Linked DNA regions of Arenibacter algicola. The protein of the gene in region 1 interacts with the protein of each later gene in a pairwise test. Links are inferred from orthologs where the notes say so. Each region holds a gene or a part of one and is shown in the gene's direction. Other genes may lie near its edges.

What was found.
Region 2: the proteins of odhB (region 1) and lpdA interact in binary tests that used the Escherichia coli proteins (3 or more experiments, as listed by UniProt). The link is inferred for Arenibacter algicola from one-to-one orthologs.

What each region holds. Positions count from the first base shown.
Region 1 is NZ_JPOO01000001.1:653,601-656,873, forward strand. What follows is about bases 129-3,068. They hold odhB (2-oxoglutarate dehydrogenase complex dihydrolipoyllysine-residue succinyltransferase), read left to right. Parts: upstream 129-956; coding sequence 957-2,180; downstream 2,181-3,068. Other genes in these bases: U735_RS0102710 (2-oxoglutarate dehydrogenase E1 component), read left to right, coding at 129-841; U735_RS0102720 (retropepsin-like aspartic protease family protein), read right to left, coding at 2,258-2,698; U735_RS0102725 (TatD family hydrolase), read left to right, coding at 2,738-3,068. Also shown: more of U735_RS0102710, read left to right, coding at 1-128; more of U735_RS0102725, read left to right, coding at 3,069-3,273. UniProt on the Escherichia coli protein: E2 component of the 2-oxoglutarate dehydrogenase (OGDH) complex which catalyzes the second step in the conversion of 2-oxoglutarate to succinyl-CoA and CO(2).
Region 2 is NZ_JPOO01000003.1:413,787-417,113, forward strand. Bases 85-3,078 are described here. They hold lpdA (dihydrolipoyl dehydrogenase), read left to right. Parts: upstream 85-875; coding sequence 876-2,282; downstream 2,283-3,078. Other genes in these bases: U735_RS0111965 (aminotransferase class I/II-fold pyridoxal phosphate-dependent enzyme), read right to left, coding at 85-144; U735_RS0111970 (Lrp/AsnC family transcriptional regulator), read left to right, coding at 301-759; U735_RS0111980 (CDGSH iron-sulfur domain-containing protein), read right to left, coding at 2,391-2,618; U735_RS0111985 (heparan-alpha-glucosaminide N-acetyltransferase domain-containing protein), read right to left, coding at 2,682-3,078. In the rest of the region: more of U735_RS0111965, read right to left, coding at 1-84; more of U735_RS0111985, read right to left, coding at 3,079-3,327. UniProt on the Escherichia coli protein: Lipoamide dehydrogenase is a component of the glycine cleavage system as well as of the alpha-ketoacid dehydrogenase complexes.

The sequences.
Region 1 (3,273 bases):
TGGTGTAGTTGGTTTTGATTATGGATACGCTATGGCGAGCCCCAATACCTTAACGATTTGGGAAGCTCAATTTGGGGATTTTAGCAATGGTGCCCAGATTATGATAGATCAGTACATATCCGCAGCGGAGGATAAATGGAAATTACAGAATGGTTTGGTAATGCTGTTGCCGCACGGGTACGAAGGTCAGGGCGCAGAACATTCGTCCGCCCGTATGGAGCGATATTTACAATTATGTGCAAGGGATAATATGTATATCGCCGATGTAACTACCCCTGCAAATATGTTCCATTTGTTGAGAAGGCAAATGAAGGTGAATTTCAGAAAGCCTTTAATAGTGTTTACACCAAAAAGTTTGTTGAGGCATCCACGGGCCGTATCAACGGTTGAGGAATTTGCAAACGGGGAATTCCAAACGGTAATTGATGATGCAACCGCCGAGGTGTCCAAAATTAAGAGCATGGTATTCTGTACCGGTAAATTCTATTACGACCTTTTGGCTTATAAGGAGGAAAATAATAGGGAAGACGTAGCCTTGGTAAGGGTAGAACAATTGTTTCCGGTGCCGACAAAGCAAATGAAGGCAATAATGGATAAATATAAAAATGCCGAAGACAAGGTTTGGGCACAGGAGGAACCGAGGAATATGGGTGCTTGGGGTCATTTAACCATGCATTTCAGTGAGGCACATAAATTAAGGGTAGCCTCCAGAAGATTTTACGCTTCCCCAGCAGCCGGTAGTGCAGTACGTTCCAAGCGTCGTCATCAGCAGGTAATAGATTATGTTTTTGATATAAACAAAAACAATATGGGAAGAAACCCGGAGTCTACTGATAATTAGTATTATTTATTTTGGGGATTGATCGGTGGAAACTCCTAAATGTCCAAAAGGAAAATTTGATAAAGGTTAGAATTAAGAACGAGTTTAGACAAAACACAAATTAAAATTATAAAACATGATTTTAGAAATGAAAGTCCCTTCTCCAGGGGAATCCATTACGGAAGTAGAGATAGCAGAATGGCTGGTGAGCGATGGTGATTACGTGGAGAAAGATCAGGCAATAGCGGAAGTAGATTCGGACAAGGCCACATTGGAATTACCGGCAGAGGAAAGTGGTATTATTACCCTTAAGGCCGAGGTGGGTGATGCTGTTGCCGTAGGTGCGGTAGTATGTTTAATAGACACTAGTGCTTCCAAACCTGAAGGGGTCGCCAAGAGTGAAGAAAAACCAACGGAAAAGAAACCGGAGGTTAAAGCGGTAGCGGAACAGAAAACCGAGGCTAAACCAGAAAAAACCTCTTATGCTTCAGGATCAGCTTCACCGGCTGCCAAGAAAATACTTGCTGAGAAAGATTTGGATGCCTCATCTATAAAAGGCACGGGAAAAGACGGGCGTATTACAAAGGAAGATGCTGTAAAAGCAGTGCCTTCAATGGGTACTCCTACAGGAGGGTCGAGAGGGGAAAGTAGAACCAAGTTGTCCATGTTGCGCCGTAAGGTTGCCGAGCGTTTGGTTGCTGCTAAAAATGAAACAGCAATGTTGACCACTTTTAATGAAGTGGATATGTCGGCTATCTTTGCGCTAAGGAATCAATACAAGGAAGATTTTAAAGACAAGCATAATGTTGGTTTAGGGTTTATGTCCTTTTTTACAAAGGCCGTAATCAGGGCGTTGCAAATGTATCCTTCCGTGAACTCAATGATAGACGGCAAGGAGATGATTTCTTATGATTTCTGTGATATCAGTATAGCCGTTTCTGGGCCAAAAGGTCTTATGGTACCTGTTATTCGCAATGCAGAGAACTTGACCTTCAGAGGAGTGGAGGCCGAAGTAAAAAGATTGGCCATTAGAGCTCGTGAAGGCGAGATTACTGTCGATGAGATGACAGGGGGTACCTTTACCATTACCAATGGTGGAGTATTTGGTTCCATGTTGTCCACTCCAATTATTAATCCTCCCCAAAGTGCAATCTTAGGAATGCACAATATAGTGGAAAGGCCAATTGCGCGTGATGGGGCCATAGCCATAGCACCTATAATGTATGTTGCCCTGTCCTATGATCACCGTATTATTGACGGTAAGGAGTCTGTAGGTTTCCTAGTGGCGGTTAAGGAGGCTTTGGAGAGTCCTGAAGAATTGTTGATGGATAACAACGTTAAAAAGGCGTTGGAGCTTTAATAGAATAATTTATCAGTGGGGTGTAATCCCTACTCCTAATAACATTGACCTGTCGAGATTTAAAAACTTGGCAGGTCTTATTGTTTTAGGTAAAGACGGGTTTTTTGATAGTCAATAATGGCCCTTCCTTTTTTTAATATATCCGCCCCTATAATGCCGTCTACGGGCATAGCCTGGTGAGAAGTCAGGGCCTGGTTTACATGAACAAGGTCGAACAGGACAATTTTCTGTTTTCGCTTAAACCATTTTCCTATTTCTATAACGTTTTTGGTAGATAATTTGGTGAACATTTCCGTGGCTCCTGCCCCTGCGGCCTTTATTTTTGAATCTTTGGAGTTTAATTTGAAGAATTCTATTTTGTCCAGACCAATGCAGGTGTTGGAGGCTCCGGTATCCAATATAAACCTGCCCTTAACGCCATTGATGGTGGCCGTGACTTCAAAGTGGTTTGTAGCCGTAAGCACTAGGGGTATGGCGATGTATTTTTTTTTATGTAGAAAAACTTTAAGGCTGGGCATATGTACTTTTTTTGTCAAAGATAATCCTATTTTTGTTCTATGATATTAACAGATACACATACCCATTTATATAGTGAGGCTTTTGATAGCGATCGCAATTTGGTCATAGAGAAGGCCATGGAACTTGGGGTAAAGCGTTTTTTTATTCCCGCAATAGATTCGTCCTATACCAAGGCTATGCTAGATTTGGAAAAAGCCTATCCCGAGAACATCTTCCTTATGACGGGGCTTCATCCCACACATGTTAAGGAAGATTACAAGAAGGAACTGGCCCATGTTGAGGAATTGTTGGCGTCCCGGAAATTTTACGCAGTGGGGGAGACCGGCATCGACCTGTATTGGGATAAAACCTTTTTAAAGGAGCAGCAGATTGCCTTTAAACAGCAAATACAATGGGCTAAAAAGTACGCATATCCTATAGTTATCCATTGTAGGGAGGGTTTTGATGAAATATTCCAAATTCTGGAAGAAGAAAAGAGCGATGGACTTTTTGGAATTTTTCATTGTTTTACGGGTACTTTTGAGCAGGCGCAGAAGGCAATTTCCTATAATATGAAATTGGGTATTGGGGGCGT
Region 2 (3,327 bases), on another replicon or contig:
TTCTGTATTTCCCTCAAAAGTATCGAACATGGTTTTTGCCGATAAAAAAGTATAGGTGGAAGAGTCGGATATAGAGGGATTAACACCCCCATATTCTCCAAAATATTGTAAATCCTGTAAATCATCAGCTGCCTTAAAATCCATAATAACATATTTAATTTTCTATAAAATTAAAGTTAATACAGTAATTAATCAACCATTTACAACTATCTTAGAATATAAAACTATATTTTTATCAATATTTAGATTTTAATTACATGAGTTAGTAAAATTAAACTTGACTGTAGAAAATATATCACCATGAAATTTGATGAAATCGATACCAAACTTTTGGGATTACTACAAAATGACAGTAAAAGGACTACCAAAGAATATGCCCTGCACTTAAATTTATCCGTTACCGCGGTATATGAACGAATAAAGAGGCTGGAGAAACTGGGAGTAATTACCAATTATGTGGCCCTGGTTGACAAAAAAAAGGTAAATAAGGCCTTTACGGTATTTTGCCATGTGAAATTGGTACAACATATTAAGGAATATGTACTTCAATTTGAGCGGGAAGTACTTAAATTAAATGAGGTTGCGGAATGTTATCACACCAGTGGGGATTATGATTATATCCTTAAAATATACGTGGCGGATATGGAAGAGTATAGAGAGTTCATGATTACCAAACTCACGGCCATAAACCACATTGGAAGTACTCAAAGTTCCTTCGTCATCAATGAAGTAAAAAGCACTACGGAAGTATTTATTTAACAAAAACAGTACATAATACGTTAATATCCCATCTAGTATGAATGTTGCCCAACAATAAAACATTCGTATTTTTGTATTCACATTAATGAAACTAATCTTTTCAATACAATAATAATATGACCCAATACGATGTAGCCATTATAGGCTCAGGTCCTGGTGGATATGTTGCAGCAATCCGTTGTGCCCAGTTAGGAATGAAAACTGCTATAATAGAAAAATATTCAACTTTGGGCGGAACATGCCTTAATGTAGGATGTATTCCTTCCAAAGCTTTGTTGGACTCTTCCCACCATTACGAAGATGCGGTAAAGCATTTTGAAGATCACGGAATTGAAATTCCTGGGGAAATCAAGATCAACCTAGAGAAAATGATCGGAAGGAAACAGGCAGTGGTAGACCAGACCTGTGCCGGGGTAAAGTTCCTTATGGACAAGAATAAAATTGAGGTTTACGAAGGCCTTGGGAGTTTTAAGGATGCAACCCACATCAATATTAAAAAGAACGACGGCAAAACAGAGACCATTGAGGCAAAAAACATAATTATTGCCACAGGATCCAAGCCATCTAGCCTTCCCTTTATCAAATTGGACAAGGAGCGCGTTATAACTTCAACAGAAGCCCTAAAACTGAAGGAAATACCCAAACACCTTATAGTCATTGGCGGTGGCGTAATAGGATTGGAATTGGGACAGGTCTACAAAAGATTGGGGGCAGAGGTAACGGTAATCGAATTCATGGACCGTATTATTCCTGGAATGGATGGAGCACTTTCAAAAGAATTATTGAAAGTAATGAAGAAGCAAAAGGTAAAATTTAATCTATCCCATAAAGTTAAATCGGTAGAGGCCAAAGGCAAGGAAGTAATTGTTATAGCGGAGGATAAAAAAGGCGAAGAGATAACTTTTAAAGGAGACTATTGTTTGGTTTCTGTTGGAAGGAAGCCTTATACAGATGGATTGAACATTGAAGCTTCCGGAGTTAAACTGGAAAAGAACGGTACCATTGCCGTAAATGACCATTTACAGACCAATGTATCCAATATTTATGCCCTAGGTGATGTGGTAAGGGGAGCCATGTTGGCTCATAAGGCCGAAGAAGAGGGAACCTTTGTAGCTGAAATTTTAGCCGGACAAAAACCACATATAGATTACAACTTAATTCCTGGTGTGGTATATACCTGGCCCGAAGTTGCAGCGGTAGGAAAAACCGAAGAGCAACTTAAGGAGGCCGGAGTAGCCTATAAGGTAGGGCAGTTTCCAATGCGCGCTTTGGGACGGGCTAGGGCCAGTATGGATTTGGATGGTTTTGTTAAAATATTGGCAGATAAAGAAACCGATGAAGTTTTGGGAGTACATATGATCGGAGCCAGAATGGCCGATTTAATTGCCGAGGCAGTTACAGCAATGGAGTTTAGGGCATCCGCCGAGGATATCTCCAGAATGAGCCACGCACACCCAACCTTTGCAGAGGCTGTGAAAGAGGCGGCTTTGGCGGCAACCGACAATAGAGCCCTACATGTTTAGATAATAAAAACAAGTTGGTAATAGAAGAGCCCCGTTAGACAAAATCTAACAGGGCTCTTCTATTATTACTAATTCCTTAAATATTGCTTATTGGGACACAAATTGTATTTATAACTTATGGGTACCGTCGCAATAAGGTGGGTTTTTGGTTAACTTACAGGTACACAAATGGGCCCTTTTGTCTTCTACAGCTTCAAAAATTAAAGGGGGCGTAGCATTTTCGGCCTTGTGGGAACCATCACAAAAAGGTTGAACCTTGCTATGGCTACAAGTACACCACTTGTATTTTTTATCCTTCTCCAATTCCACCGCAATTGGTGAAAATTTATTGTTCATCTCGCTCATTTATATTTTTTGTGCGAAAATAAGCGAAACTCAAATAGCAAAAAGATATAACATCTAATTTTTTACCATTCTAAATAAGCGAATCAAAGTTAGCTTGGATTTAAGGACAAAGGCTTTTAGCAAGGGCTGACCTTCCTCGTTCAACCAGGCCTCTCCCTTTTGCTGAACCAACCTAACAGCTGATGACAATTGCAATTTTATATAAACTTTGTTCCTTTCATATTGTAGCGCCAACATTGTGGTGATCACCATAAAGGCCAAGGCCCCAGGAATTACAATAGTAGGGGACAGGCTGTGGTTCAAGAAATAGTATAGCCCCAAACCTGTAAAACTTCCGTACAAAATAATATAATGGATCACATAGATAGATAGGGTACTTTGTCCTATCTTAAGTACACTACTATGGCTCATTAATTTTCTAAACAGCATAAATACGGCAAATACCAAAGAGACATCCCCCAACCGTATGAACAGATAGTTATTAAAATAAACTTTGGAAAATACAAGCATTCCGGTCCAGTTATATAACTTTAAAAAGAAGCCCGAAGAATAAAACAATAGACCAATACCTACAATAATAAAACTGGCAATGGCAGCAGGATATAAATATTTAAAATTCCTGAATCTATTGAATAGTACGGACATAAAGGCCCCAATAGAAGCATACCCGAACCATGGTATTATTGTGAACACAGACCCG